Regions from separate parts of the Streptomyces sp. NPDC057287 genome, predicted to be linked through region 3. Evidence: riboswitches for the same ligand, from Rfam matches in the RefSeq annotation. Region 3 holds a riboswitch; each other region holds the start of a gene.
The links. A riboswitch is a leader RNA that binds a small molecule or an ion and turns the genes downstream of it on or off. The one in region 3 is predicted to bind cobalamin.

Region 1 (3,235 bases), on a different contig from region 3:
ACTTGTTGACGAGGTACCCCGCGACCAGCGACTGGTCCTCGGGACTCAGCAGCGCCGTCGTACCGAAGAATGAGGCGAACACACCGCCGCGGTCGATGTCCCCGACGACCAGCACCGGGAAGCGGGCGGCCCGCGCGATGCCCATGTTCACGATGTCCGTGCGCCGCAGATTGATCTCGGCCGGACTGCCCGCCCCCTCGCAGATGACCGCGTCGTAGGTGGACCGCAGCTGCTCCAGACAGTCCGTGACGGTGCCCAACAGCGCTTCCTGCCGCCCCCCGTGGTAGCCGCGCGCACTCATCTCGCCGACCGGCTTCCCCATCAGGACGACCTGGCTGGAGCGGTCACCGCCGGGCTTGAGCAGCACCGGGTTCATCAGCGCCGACGGCTCCACCCGGGCGGCCTGGGCCTGCATCGCCTGGGCACGGCCGATCTCCGCCCCCTCACGGGTGACGAACGAGTTCAGCGACATGTTCTGCGCCTTGAACGGCGCGACCTTCACCCCCCGGCGCACCAGCCACCGGCAGATCCCGGCCGTGACGACGCTCTTGCCCGCGTCCGAGGTGGTTCCGGCGACCAGCAGCCCGCCGCTCATGTGGCTCTCCGTCCCATGGCCAGGCGCCCCGCCGCACACACGGCGAGGGCCAGCACACTCACCCGGCGCGACAGCCGCACCGCGCGTTCGATGTCCGTGACCCGCACCTCGCGGCCGGCCTCCCCGTTGAGCACCGGCCGGTGCTCGACGCGCCCGCCGTACGCGAGGGTCCCGCCGAGCCGTACACCGAGAGCTCCCGCGAACGAGGCCTCCACGGGGCCCGCGTTGGGGCTCGGGTGCAGTCCCGCGTCCGTCCGCCAGGCCCGGACGGCATCGCGCGGACGCCCCCCGGCGGCCACGGCGAGCGCGGCCGTGAGCCGGGCCCCGGGCCAGCCGGCGACGTCGTCGAGCCGGGCCGACGCCCAGCCGTAGCGCCGGTGACGGGGCGACTTGTGCCCCACCATGGCGTCGAGCGTGTTGACGGCCCGGAAGCCGACCAACCCCGGTACGCCGCCGATCGCGCCCCACACCAGGGCCCCCACCACGGCGTCGGAGGTGTTCTCGGCGACGGACTCCACCACCGCGCGGGCGATCTGCGGGCCGTCCAGCGCCTGCGGATCGCGGCCGCACAGATGGGGCAGCCGCTCGCGGGCGAGCTCGATGTCCCCGGCGGCCAGTGCCCCGCCGATGGCGCGGGCCTCCCGGCCCAGCGACGTCCCCCCGACGACGGACCAGGTGGCGGCCGCGGTCAGCGCCACGGCGGCCGCGGGACGGTTCCGTACGGCACGGGCGGCCAGCGCGGCGACGCCCGTGGCGCCACCGGCGCAGACGAGGGTGTGCAGGGCGCCCCAGCCGCGGTGGTCGCGCCACAGCCGGCTCTCGGCGCCCGTCGCGGCGCGCCCGAAGGCGGCGACGGGGTGGCCCCGCCGGGGATCACCGAGCAGCAGGTCGCCGATCAGGCCTGCGGCGGCGCCGTACGCGAAGACGCGGTCGGCTCGCACCGCTCAGCCGGCCGTCGCGCCTCGAAGGGCCTTCGGAGCAGGTGGTGCAGCGACCGACGCAGGGCAGCCAGACATGGCGTATGTCCTCACTCAGGGTCCGCGCCCTGGTTCGACGTGACCGGCGACGAGAGTCTCCTGGCTTCCGGATCCGCAGTTCCTCCGGCCTTCCAGTCCGCGGTGGCGGACCGTGACTTCCGTATGGAGGCTGCTCCCCGGTGACAGTGGCGGGACCGCGCCGGATTCGCACCGGCTTCCTCTCCTGTCGCCGTAATGGCTCCGGCAGTCCACCACGCCCTGTGAAGGCCCGTCAACCTGCCGTTGACCTGCGAGGCTTCAGTGTGCTGAGACGCACACCGGGCCGGGCACACCCGTGGTGTGTCCGGCCCGGTTCGTGTCCGCGCGGGGGTCAGGCGACGATCAGGTAGATCCCGTACGCGACCGCCGCCGCGCACAGCGCGAAGCAGGCGTACGCGCCGCCGCGCGCCAGGACGCCGGAGCCGCCACCCTGCGTCGCCGTCGACGACGCCTGCCTGGCGAGGCCGGTGATGCCGAGAGTGAAGAGGCCGACCAGCGCGACGGTGATCACGAGGCTGACGCCGAAGACGGAAGCGAGAGCTGCCCAGTCGATGTTCATTCGGTTCTGTCCTTACACCGTGGCCGGCCGGGCCGGGTCGGCCTGGGTGTCCGGGGCGGGGATGGTGGTCTTGAAGTCCGGAACGGTCAGGCCGACGGGCGGCGGGCTGACGGCCGCGATGGCGGTCGTGACGACGCCCGCGGGTTCGTCGGTGCCCTCGTTCACGTTGGTGTGGTCGACCGGCTTGCGGCGCGACAGCATCCAGATGGCGCCGGAGCCCGCCACGAGCAGGACGGCGACCACCGCGACGCCCCAGGGGCCCTGCTTGGTGAGGAACTCGGCTCCCGCGCCGACCAGGCCGGCGGCGGGCAGCGTCAGACCCCAGGCGATGAACATCCGGGTGGCGGTGGACCAGCGGACCACACCCCCCTTGCGTCCGAGGCCCGCGCCCATGACGGCACCCGAGCAGGACTGGGTGGTCGAGAGGGAGAAGCCGAGGTGCGAGGAGGCCAGGATGACCGTGGCCGCGCTCGTCTGGGCCGCGAAGCCCTGCGGCGGCCGGAGGTCGGTGAGCCCGCTGCCCATGGTGCGGATGATGCGCCAGCCGCCGAGGTAGGTGCCCAGCGCGATGGCGATGCCGGCGGAGGCGATGACCCAGACCGGCGGGTTGGAGCCGGGGGAGAGGACGCCGCCGGTGACCAGGGCGAGGGTGATGATGCCCATGGTCTTCTGCGCGTCGTTGGTGCCGTGGGCGAGCGAGACGAGACCGGCCGAGGCGATCTGGCCGGCGCGGTACCCCTTGGCGGTCGACTTCAGCTGGGCCTCGTCGGTGATCTTCCGGTTGAGGCGGTACGTCAGCTTCGTGGCCAGCAGCGCGGCGAGACCCGCGACGAGGGGAGCGGCGATCGCGGGCAGCAGGACCTTCGTGACGACGGTGCCGCCGTTGATCGAGGACCAGCCGGCCGACATGACCGCGGCGCCGATGAGGCCGCCGAAGAGCGCGTGGGAGGAACTGGAGGGCAGGCCGACCAGCCAGGTCAGCAGATTCCACAGGATCGCGCCGACGAGCGCGGCGAAGATGACCTCGGTTCTGAGGCCGTTCTCGTTGATGATCCCGCCGGAGAT
Region 2 (3,235 bases), on a different contig from region 3:
GAGACGCTGACGCACACGGCGTGAGCCGGCGGGGCGCGTGGGCCGGACCGCCGCACGGTCGGGCTCTCCCGTGTGCCCGGCCGGTCGGCCGGGGCCACTGCCGGAGAGTCGCCCCGGTCGCTACCATCGCCCCTCATGACCGCTGTGATCGTCACCGTCGGGCTGGCGTTCGTCGGCTACCTCGTCACCTACCTCAACAGCCTGCGCCTGTCGCAGCGTCAGGAGCGCCTCGCCCGGGTGAATCGCCAGTTGAGCGACTTCTACGGCCCGTTGTTCTCCCTCACCGAGGCCAGCGGCCGGACCTTCGCCGCGTTCGCGGAGCGCCATGCACGCCCAGACGGGAGGTCGCCCTTCGATCACGGGACGCCGCCCTCGGAGGAGGAACTCGAGGAGTGGCGTCTGTGGATGACCACAGTCTTCCTGCCGAACATCCGGGCGATGCGCGACCTCGTCATCCACCACGCGGACCTGCTGAGGGACCCGCAGATGCCGCCCCTTCTCCTGGACCTGTGCGCGCATGTCTCGGGCTACGAGGTAACGGCCGCGCGCTGGGACCGGGGGACGTACGACCAGCACCTCTCGGTGGTTTGGTTCCCCGGCCAGGAGCTCGCCGACTACGCGCGCCGGGAGTTCTCCGTGCTGAAGAAGGAGCAGGCCCGGCTGCTGGGGCGACGGCACGTCGGCTGACGGCGTCCACCGTCAAGTGGAAGGTGAGTTTGTCCACACCGCCGGAGCCGTGTCCCCGCCGGCGGAACCCGGCGGCCGGCGCCGGTGCGGGGCTTCCGGCGGGCGCGGGCCGGGCCAGGGGCGGGCAGGGGCCGCTCCGTCCCGCCGCGCCCGCCGTACGGCTGCCCCGTACAGGCAGGTCACGGCCGTGGGGATCCCGCGGCTGCGGGCGGGGTGGGCCTGCTTGTCATCGCCCCCCACCTGGCACTACTGTCGCCACGCCTTGGTGAACGGGAAATCCGGTGTGATGCCGGTGCGGCCCTCGCCACTGTGATCGGGAAGTCCGGCTCCAGCCCTCGCGGGCAGCCACTGGGTCCTTGTGACCCGGGAAGGCGGAGTTCGGGCGGTGTCACCCGTCAGCCAGGAGACCGGCCAGGGCACTTCAACCATCCACGAGGTGCTGGAGAGGGTCTGCTGAGCCATGCACATTGCCGAGGGATTTCTGCCTCCGGCGCACGCGATCGCCTGGGGTGTCGCGTCCGCGCCGTTCGTCGTCCACGGAGTCCGGTCACTCACACGTGAGGTCAGGGAGAACCCGGAGAGCACGCTGCTCCTGGGGGCCTCCGGGGCCTTCACGTTCGTCCTGTCCGCCCTGAAAATACCCTCCGTCACCGGAAGTTGCTCCCATCCCACGGGTACGGGGCTGGGGGCGATCCTGTTCCGCCCGCCGATCATGGCGGTGCTGGGCACCATCACCCTGCTGTTCCAGGCGCTGCTGCTCGCGCACGGCGGTCTGACCACGCTCGGCGCCAACGTCTTCTCCATGGCGATCGTCGGGCCCTGGGCCGGGTACGCGGTCTTCAAGCTGCTGCGCCGTTACACCGTGCCGCTGATGGTGGCGGTGTTCTTCGCGGCGTTCGTCGCCGACCTGTCCACCTACTGCGTCACCAGCGTCCAGCTGGCGCTCGCCTTCCCCGACCCGGGCACCGGGTTCCTGGGGGCGCTCGGAAAGTTCGGCTCCATCTTCGCGGTCACCCAGATCCCGCTCGCGGTGAGCGAGGGGCTCCTGACCGTGCTGGTGATGCGGCTCCTCGTCCAGTCCAGCAAGGGTGATCTGACCAGGCTCGGCATGTTCCTCGCCGGCAAGCAGCAGGCCCGCGCCGAGGCCGACGAGAAGACAGGAGCGGTGGCCTGATGAACAGGAACACCAAGATCAACGCCCTTCTCCTCCTCGTCGTGGCCGCACTGGCCGTACTGCCGCTGGCCCTCGGGCTCGGCGACGACGAGAAGGAGCCGTTCGCGGGCGCCGACGCGCAGGCGGAGACGGCCATCACCGAGATCGATCCCGACTACGAGCCCTGGTTCTCCCCGCTGTACGAACCCCCGTCCGGCGAGATCGAGTCGGCGCTGTTCGCCCTCCAGGCCGCGCTGGGCGCGGGGGTCCTCGCGTACTACTTCGGCCTGCGGCGCGGGCGTCGTCAGGGCGAACTGCGCGCGACGGCGCCGCAGGACGGCGCGGGCGCCCCCGAACGCTCCGAGGAGTCCGCGGCCCGGAGGACCTGAGTCCACATGCTGCCGATCGACGCGGCGGCGCACAGCAGTCGCTGGCGCCGCCGCCATCCCGTGGACAAGGCCGTGCTCGGGCTGGGACTGACGGTGCTGGCGATCTCGCTTCCGCCGTGGCCCGGCGCCGCCCTGGTCCTCGTCACAGCCGTATCCGTACTCCTGGGCCCGGCCGGCGTGCCCGCCCGCCAGCTGTGGCGGGCCTACCGGGTGCCTCTGGGTTTCTGTGTCACCGGCGCGGCCACACTCCTCGTACAGGTCGGCGGGCCGGACGGGCTCGTCGCCCTGGCCGGTGGAGGGCCGGTCCGTGCAGGGGAGCTGCTCCTGCGCACCTCGGCCGCGTCACTCGGTGTCCTGCTGTTCGCCTTCACCACGCCGATGTCCGACCTGCTGCCGCGCCTGGTCAAGGCGGGGGTCCCCGCCCCGGTGGTGGACGTCGCCCTGGTGACCTACCGCATGAGTTTCCTGCTCCTCGACTCGATGCGCAGGATCCGGGAGGCCCAGGCGGCCCGGCTCGGCCACACCACCCGGGCGGCGGCCTGGCGGTCCCTGGCGGGGCTCGGGGCCACCGCGTTCGTCAGGGCCTTCGACCGCGCGGCGCGGCTCCAGTCGGGGCTGGCCGGTCGCGGCTACGACGGCACCCTGCGTGTCCTGGTGCCCGAGGCCCGCGTCTCCGCCCGTTTCACGGCCGCGAGCGCGGTGTTGCTCGTGGCCCTCGTCGTCCTGACCCTCGTCCTGGAAAGGCTGCTGTCATGAGCGATTCCGTGCTGCTCGCCCTGCGGGGCGCGTCCTTCGCCTACGAGGACGGCCCCACCGTGCTCAGCGGCCTCGACTTCGAGGCGCGCGAAGGGCGCGCGCTCGCCCTGCTCGGCAGGAACGGCAGTGGAAAGACCACACTGATGCGGCTGCTCAGCGGTGGACTGCGCCCCGCGGCAGGCCAGTTGACCGTGGAGGGCCGCCCCGTCACGTACGACCGCAAAGGACTGACCCGGCTGCGCACGACGGT
Region 3 (3,235 bases):
TCGATCGCCGCGGCGAACCTGTTCACCCGCAACATCTACAAGGACTTCATCAAGCCCGACGCCACCCCGGCCCAGGAGACCAAGGTCTCCAAGCTGGTCTCGCTGCTGGTCAAGGTCGGCGCACTCGCCTTCGTCCTCACCATGGACAAGACGGTCGCGATCAACTTCCAGCTGCTGGGCGGCATCTGGATCCTCCAGACGATGCCGGCCCTGGTGGGCGGCCTGTTCACCCGGTGGTTCCACCGCTGGGCCCTGATCGCGGGCTGGGCGGTCGGCATGATCTACGGCACGGTGGCCGCGTACGGCGTCGCCAGCCCGACCCAGAAGCACTTCGGCGGATCGTCGAAGGAGATCCCGGGCATCGGCGAGATCGGCTACATCGGTCTCACCGCGATCGTGCTGAACATCGTCGTCGTGGTCGTGGGGACCTTCGTCCTCAACGCGCTGAAGGCCCCGGTCGGCATCGACGAGACCTCGCCCTCCGACTACACGGCGGACGTCGGCGAGCCCGGCGTCAAGGCCACGCTCCCGCCGGCCACGGTGGGTGCGCCGGGCGACGACGAACCGCTGCAACGGGTGTAGACCCCCGCGACGTCCGTCCCGGCGGGGTCCGCCCCGCCGGGACGTGCACGTGCGGGAGCCGAAGGACGCCCCCGTGGAAAGCGCGTGCGCCCGGCCCACGGGCCGGGGCAGACTGACGCCCATGGATGCCTCGATCAGACCGGTCCGCGCCGGCGAGCACGAAGCCCTGGGCGAGATGACCGCCCAGGCGTATCTCGGCGACGGGCTGCTGGACTTCGGCGCCGACGACCCCTATCTGGAACAGCTCCGCGCCGTCGGGCGCCGGGCCGCCGAGGCCCTGGTGCTGGTCGCGGCGGACTCCGACGGCGAACTGCTGGGCGGGGTGACGTACGTCGCGCCCGGGAGCCCGTGGGCGGACATCGCCGGGGAGGACGAAGCGGAGTTCCGGATGCTGGCCGTGTCCGCGAAGGCACGCGGCCGCGGTGCGGGTGAGGCGCTCGTACGGGCCTGTGTCGACCGCGCACGTGCCGCCGGAGGGCTCTCAGGGATCGTCCTGTCGACCCAGTCGTCCATGGAGGCGGCCCACCGGATCTACCGCCGCCTCGGCTTCGTACGGACCCCGGAGCGGGACTGGAGCCCTCTGCCGGGCCTCACCCTCCTGACGTTCCGCCTGGCCTTCTGACCCGTCACGACACTACATGTGGGGGCTGCCGCAACTGGCGGCCCCCACATGTATGCTCGACCTCGCTGTCGCCGCAGGGGAATCCGGTGCGAATCCGGAACTGTCCCGCAACGGTGTGACCGGTGCGCTTTCGCGCACCGCGGAGTCCGAAGACCTGTCGACAGTGCGTCCGGCTCGACCGAACCGGACGCAGAGACGTCCGGGCCCCGCGGAGGGCCGGTGGACGCCGCGCGCACCGTGCCGCCCTCCCCCGGGTGTCACGTGTCCGGCTGCCCCGCTCCCGCAGGCCCCTGAGCCGAGCGAGGAACAGCCCCAGTGACCATCGCGCCAGCCGACCCGGTTTCAGCCGCGGAATCCGAGAGCCTCACGACCGACGCGCCGGGGACCGCACTGCTGCGGACCCTGACCCGTCTCACCGCCGATCTGCCCGACACCGACCCCGGACGGGTCGCGGCCGCCGCGTTGCGCGGCCGGAGCGCGCGGGCGGACGAGGCCGAGCTGCGCTCGCTGGCCACCGAGGCCGCCGCGGGTCTGATCTCCGAGGACCCTGCGTACTCCAGGCTCGCGGCCCGGCTGCTCACCCTGGCCATCGCGGACGAGGCCGCCGGACAGGGCGCCGTCTCCTTCTCGGCATCGGTCGCCGTGGGACACCGCGAGGGCCTGATCGCGGACCGCACGGCGGAGTTCGTCACGCGGCACTCCGCCGCTCTCGACGCCCTGGTCGGCCAGGCGCTCGCCGACGGCGCCGACGACCGCTTCGGCTACTTCGGGCTGCGGACGCTGCACAGCAGGTACCTGCTGCGCCACCCGATCACCCGGGAGGTCGTCGAGACCCCGCAGCACTTCATGCTGCGGGTCGCCGCCGGTCTCGCCGAGGACACCTCCGAGCGCGCCCTGGGCGAAGTCGCGGCGCTGTACGGCCTGATGAACCGGCTCGACTACCTGCCGTCCTCCCCCACCCTCTTCAACTCCGGCACCCGGCACCCGCAGATGTCCTCCTGCTACCTGCTGGACTCCCCTCTGGACGAGCTCGACTCGATCTACGACCGCTACCACCAGGTGGCGCGCCTCTCCAAGCACGCCGGCGGCATCGGGCTCTCCTACTCCCGGATCCGCGCCCGGGGTTCACTCATCCGGGGGACCAACGGCCACTCCAACGGCATCGTCCCGTTCCTGAAGACGCTGGACGCCTCGGTCGCGGCGGTCAACCAGGGAGGCCGGCGCAAGGGGGCCGCCGCCGTCTACCTGGAGACCTGGCACGCGGACATCGAGGAGTTCCTGGAGCTGCGCGACAACACCGGTGAGGACCAGCGGCGTACGCACAACCTCAACCTCGCGCACTGGATCCCGGACGAGTTCATGCGCCGCGTGGACGCGGACACCGAGTGGTCGCTGTTCTCCCCGGCGGACACCCCCGAGCTGGTGGACCTGTGGGGTGACGAGTTCGACGCGGCCTACCGCGCCGCCGAGGCCAGGGGGCTGGCCCGCAAGTCCATGCCGGCGCGCGAGCTGTACGGCCGGATGATGCGCACGCTCGCGCAGACCGGGCAGGGCTGGATGACGTTCAAGGACGCCTCCAACCGCACGGCCAACCAGACCGCCGAGCCGGGCCGAGTCGTGCACTCCTCGAACCTCTGCACCGAGATCCTGGAGGTCACCGACGACGGCGAGACGGCCGTCTGCAACCTCGGGTCGGTCAACCTCGGCGCGTTCGTCGCCGGCGGTTCGATCGACTGGGAGCGGCTGGACGCCACCGTCCGCACGGCGGTGACCTTCCTCGACCGCGTCGTGGACATCAACTTCTACCCGACCGAGCAGGCCGGGCGCTCCAACGCCCGCTGGCGCCCGGTGGGCCTGGGCGCCATGGGCCTCCAGGACGTCTTCTTCCAGCTGCGCCTGCCCTTCGACTCCCCCGAGGCCCGCGCGCTGTCCACGAAGATCTCCGAGCGCATCATGCTCGCCGCGTACGAGGCCTCCTGCGGCCTGGCGGAGCGCCCCCAGGCACCTTCGACAGGCTCCGGTGCAGGGGGG
Region 4 (3,235 bases), on a different contig from region 3:
AAAGTCATCGCCACCGCCTTCGCCGACCTCGGCTTCGACGTCGACGTCGGCCCCCTCTTCCAGACCCCGGCCGAGGTCGCCCGACAGGCCGTCGAAGCCGACGTACACATCGTCGGCGTCTCATCCCTCGCCGCCGGCCACCTCACCCTCGTACCCGCACTACGCGAGGAACTCGCCACCGAAGGCCGGGAAGACATCATGATCGTCGTCGGCGGGGTGATCCCGCCCCAGGACGTTGACGTACTGCTGGACATGGGCGCTGCGGCCGTCTTCCCGCCCGGAACCGTGATCCCTGAAGCCGCCCACGACCTGGTTCAGCGGCTGGCCGTCGCTGTCGGGCACGAGCACTGAAGGAAACTTTGACCAACCTGTCAACACTTTTACTTTCAGTCCGACCGCACCCGGCCTCCACCACAACGCAATCCGGATAGGCGCACACACCGACAGTCGCGCATTGCGCAGCCGGACTTCAGGGTGAGCGACGACCCCTGCACCTCCTCCTGAGGCCAATAGCTCACTCGGCTTCAAGCGAAAGGAAGAGGCCAAAATGTTGACAATTTCGGAATTGATCGCCAGGATGGTGCTCATGCCCCTCACCGCTCCCCGCTGAGCCGCGAGCCGCCGACTTCCGCCGGCCCGGTGCTCCTGGACAGCCATCGGGCCGGCGGATCCGCCACGGTTCCGCTGCCTGCCTCGACCACGAGGCCCCTCACACCCCGCCCCGGCCGCACCCTGTCCGAGGTGCTCTGCCTCGCGGCCGGGGCGGTCAGGTCGGCACCCCGCCTGGCACCGGCCCGGTGCGGCATCAGCGGAGCCGGTCTCCCCTGCCACGTACCGGAATGCAGACAGCGGCGCACACGGAGCGTTCCACCCTTTATGGTGGCTGGTGCAGCTGGTTCGCCCTGCCCGCCAGGCAGACGCGTCGTAAGAGGGAACCCGGTGGGAATCCGGGACTGCCCCGCAGCGGTGAGTGGGAACGACCGCCGTCATACGCACTGGATCCGGACGGATCCGGGAAGCGACGGCCAGTAGGAGTCTGCCCCCGGCAGACGAGCCCGCGAGTCCGAAGACCTGCCCGTTGCCCGCACGCGACCCCTCGCGTACGGATATCCCGGTGACCTCGTGGGCGGGTCGGCGTACAGATCGGACGGACCCTCACGCCGACAAGCGTGTCCATGTTCCGTCCGGTTCGTCGTCCCTTCGCGTCCGTGTCCCGTCCCGGGATTCAAGGAGTCATCTCGCGAAGGAGATTTCCGTGACAGCGAAGCCCGCAGCCGCGGCAACACGGGCCACCGTGTACGGCTACCCCCGCCAGGGCCCGAACCGGGAACTGAAGAAGGCCATCGAGGGCTACTGGAAGGGCCGGATCACCGCCGACGCCCTCCGGACGACGGCAGCCGAGCTGCGCCGGTCGAACTGGCAGCAACTGGCGGACGCCGGCGTCCACGAGCTCCCCACCGGAGACTTTTCCTCCTACGACCACGTCCTGGACACCAGCGTCATGGTCGGCGCTGTCCCGCCCCGGCACCGTGAGGCCGTCCATGCTGACGCACTCGACGGCTATTTCGCGATGGCACGCGGCACCCAGGACGTCGCGCCGCTGGAGATGACCAAGTGGTTCGACACCAACTACCACTATCTCGTCCCCGAGCTCGGCCCGGACACCGTCTTCGGCGCCGACTCCACCAAGCAGGTCGCCGAGCTGAAGGAAGCCCTCGCGCTCGGACACACCGCCCGGCCCGTGCTCGTCGGCCCGGTCACCTATCTTCTGCTCGCCAAGCCCGCTCCCGGGGCGCCGGCAGACTTCGAACCGCTCACCCTGCTCGACCGACTCCTTCCGGTCTACGCGGAGGTCCTCGCCGATCTCCGCGCCGCCGGCGCCGAGTGGGTGCAGCTCGACGAACCCGCCCTCGTCCAGGATCGCACCCCTGCCGAACTCGACGCGGCTGCCCGCGCCTATCACGGCCTCGGCGGCCTGGCCGACCGTCCCAAGCTGCTCGTCGCCTCCTACTTCGACCGGCTCGGAGATGCTCTGCCGGTCCTCGCCAAGGCCCCGGTCGACGGACTGGCCCTCGACTTCACCGGGGCCGCGGCGGCGAACCTCGGAGAGCTCGCCGCCGCCGGCGGGCTCCCCGGTAAGCGGCTCGTCGCCGGTGTCGTCGACGGACGCAACATCTGGATCAACGACTACGAGAAGTCGCTGGCCACCCTGGCCACGCTCCTGGGCCTCGCCGGCCAGGTCGATGTCGCCGCCTCGTGCTCCCTGCTCCACGTCCCCCTCGACACGGCCCCCGAGCGGGACATCGACCCTCAGGTCCGCCGCTGGCTCGCCTTCGCCCGGCAGAAGACCACCGAGATCGTCACCCTCGCCAGGGGCCTCGCCCAGGGCACCGACACCATCGCCGCCGAGATCTCCGCCAACCGGGCCGACCTCGCCTCGCGCGCCGACTCCCCGATCACCCACGACCCCGCCGTACGGGCCAGGGCCGCCGCCATCACCGACGCCGACGGCCGGCGCTCCCAGCCCTACGGGGAGCGAGCGGCCGCCCAGCGCGCCCGCCTCGAGCTGCCGCTGCTGCCGACGACGACCATCGGTTCGTTCCCGCAGACCGACGAACTGCGCACGGCCCGCGCCGATCTGCGGGCAGGGCGGATCGGCACAGCCGCCTACGAGGAGCGGATCAAGGCCGAGATCGGTGAGGTGATCTCCTTCCAGGAGAAGACCGGAATCGATGTCCTGGTGCACGGTGAGCCCGAACGCAACGACATGGTCCAGTACTTCGCGGAGCAGCTGGCCGGGTACCTCGCGACCCAGCACGGCTGGGTCCAGTCGTACGGCACCCGTTACGTCCGGCCGCCGGTCCTGGCCGGGGACATCTCCCGCCCCGAGCCGATGACGGTGCGCTGGACCTCGTACGCACAGTCGCTCACCGACCGTCCGGTCAAGGGCATGCTGACGGGTCCGGTCACCATGCTGGCCTGGTCCTTCGTGCGCGATGATCAGCCGCTCGGTGACACCGCCCGGCAGGTCGCGCTCGCCCTGCGCGACGAGGTCGGCGATCTGGAAGCGGGCGGCACGTCGGTCATCCAGGTCGACGAGCCGGCGCTGCGCGAGACCCTGCCCCTGCGTGCGGCGGACCACGCCGGGTACCTGGCCTGGGCCACCGAGTCGTTCCGGCTCACCACGGGTGGCGTACGGCCGGACACCCAGATCCACACCCACATGTGCTACGCC

Region 1: linked by a shared signal. The riboswitch ahead of ACFUNE_RS25480 (cobalamin biosynthesis protein) and the one ahead of ACFUNE_RS06745 (ribonucleoside-diphosphate reductase subunit alpha) in region 3 are both predicted to bind cobalamin.
Region 2: linked by a shared signal. The riboswitch ahead of ACFUNE_RS24505 (energy-coupling factor ABC transporter permease) and the one ahead of ACFUNE_RS06745 (ribonucleoside-diphosphate reductase subunit alpha) in region 3 are both predicted to bind cobalamin.
Region 4: linked by a shared signal. The riboswitch ahead of metE (5-methyltetrahydropteroyltriglutamate--homocysteine S-methyltransferase) and the one ahead of ACFUNE_RS06745 (ribonucleoside-diphosphate reductase subunit alpha) in region 3 are both predicted to bind cobalamin.

Annotation. Positions count from the first base shown of each region.
Region 1 is NZ_JBHUYV010000014.1:53,595-56,829, reverse strand. It holds gene ACFUNE_RS25485 (cobyric acid synthase) at 1-595, opposite strand, end outside; gene ACFUNE_RS25480 (cobalamin biosynthesis protein) at 592-1,536, opposite strand; cobalamin riboswitch at 1,665-1,794, opposite strand; gene ACFUNE_RS25475 (hypothetical protein) at 1,943-2,170, opposite strand; gene ACFUNE_RS25470 (anion permease) at 2,183-3,235, opposite strand, start outside.
Region 2 is NZ_JBHUYV010000013.1:71,083-74,317, forward strand. It holds gene ACFUNE_RS24495 (hydroxyacid dehydrogenase) at 1-24, shown strand, start outside; gene ACFUNE_RS24500 (hypothetical protein) at 136-687, shown strand; cobalamin riboswitch at 912-1,118, shown strand; gene ACFUNE_RS24505 (energy-coupling factor ABC transporter permease) at 1,148-1,861, shown strand; gene ACFUNE_RS24510 (energy-coupling factor ABC transporter substrate-binding protein) at 1,861-2,229, shown strand; gene cbiQ (cobalt ECF transporter T component CbiQ) at 2,236-2,985, shown strand; gene ACFUNE_RS24520 (energy-coupling factor ABC transporter ATP-binding protein) at 2,982-3,235, shown strand, end outside.
Region 3 is NZ_JBHUYV010000003.1:42,510-45,744, reverse strand. It holds gene mctP (monocarboxylate uptake permease MctP) at 1-582, shown strand, start outside; gene ACFUNE_RS06750 (GNAT family N-acetyltransferase) at 704-1,204, shown strand; cobalamin riboswitch at 1,245-1,381, shown strand; gene ACFUNE_RS06745 (ribonucleoside-diphosphate reductase subunit alpha) at 1,520-3,235, shown strand, end outside.
Region 4 is NZ_JBHUYV010000013.1:13-3,247, forward strand. It holds partial or broken gene ACFUNE_RS24225 (cobalamin-dependent protein) at 1-351, shown strand, start outside; cobalamin riboswitch at 877-1,094, shown strand; gene metE (5-methyltetrahydropteroyltriglutamate--homocysteine S-methyltransferase) at 1,256-3,235, shown strand, end outside.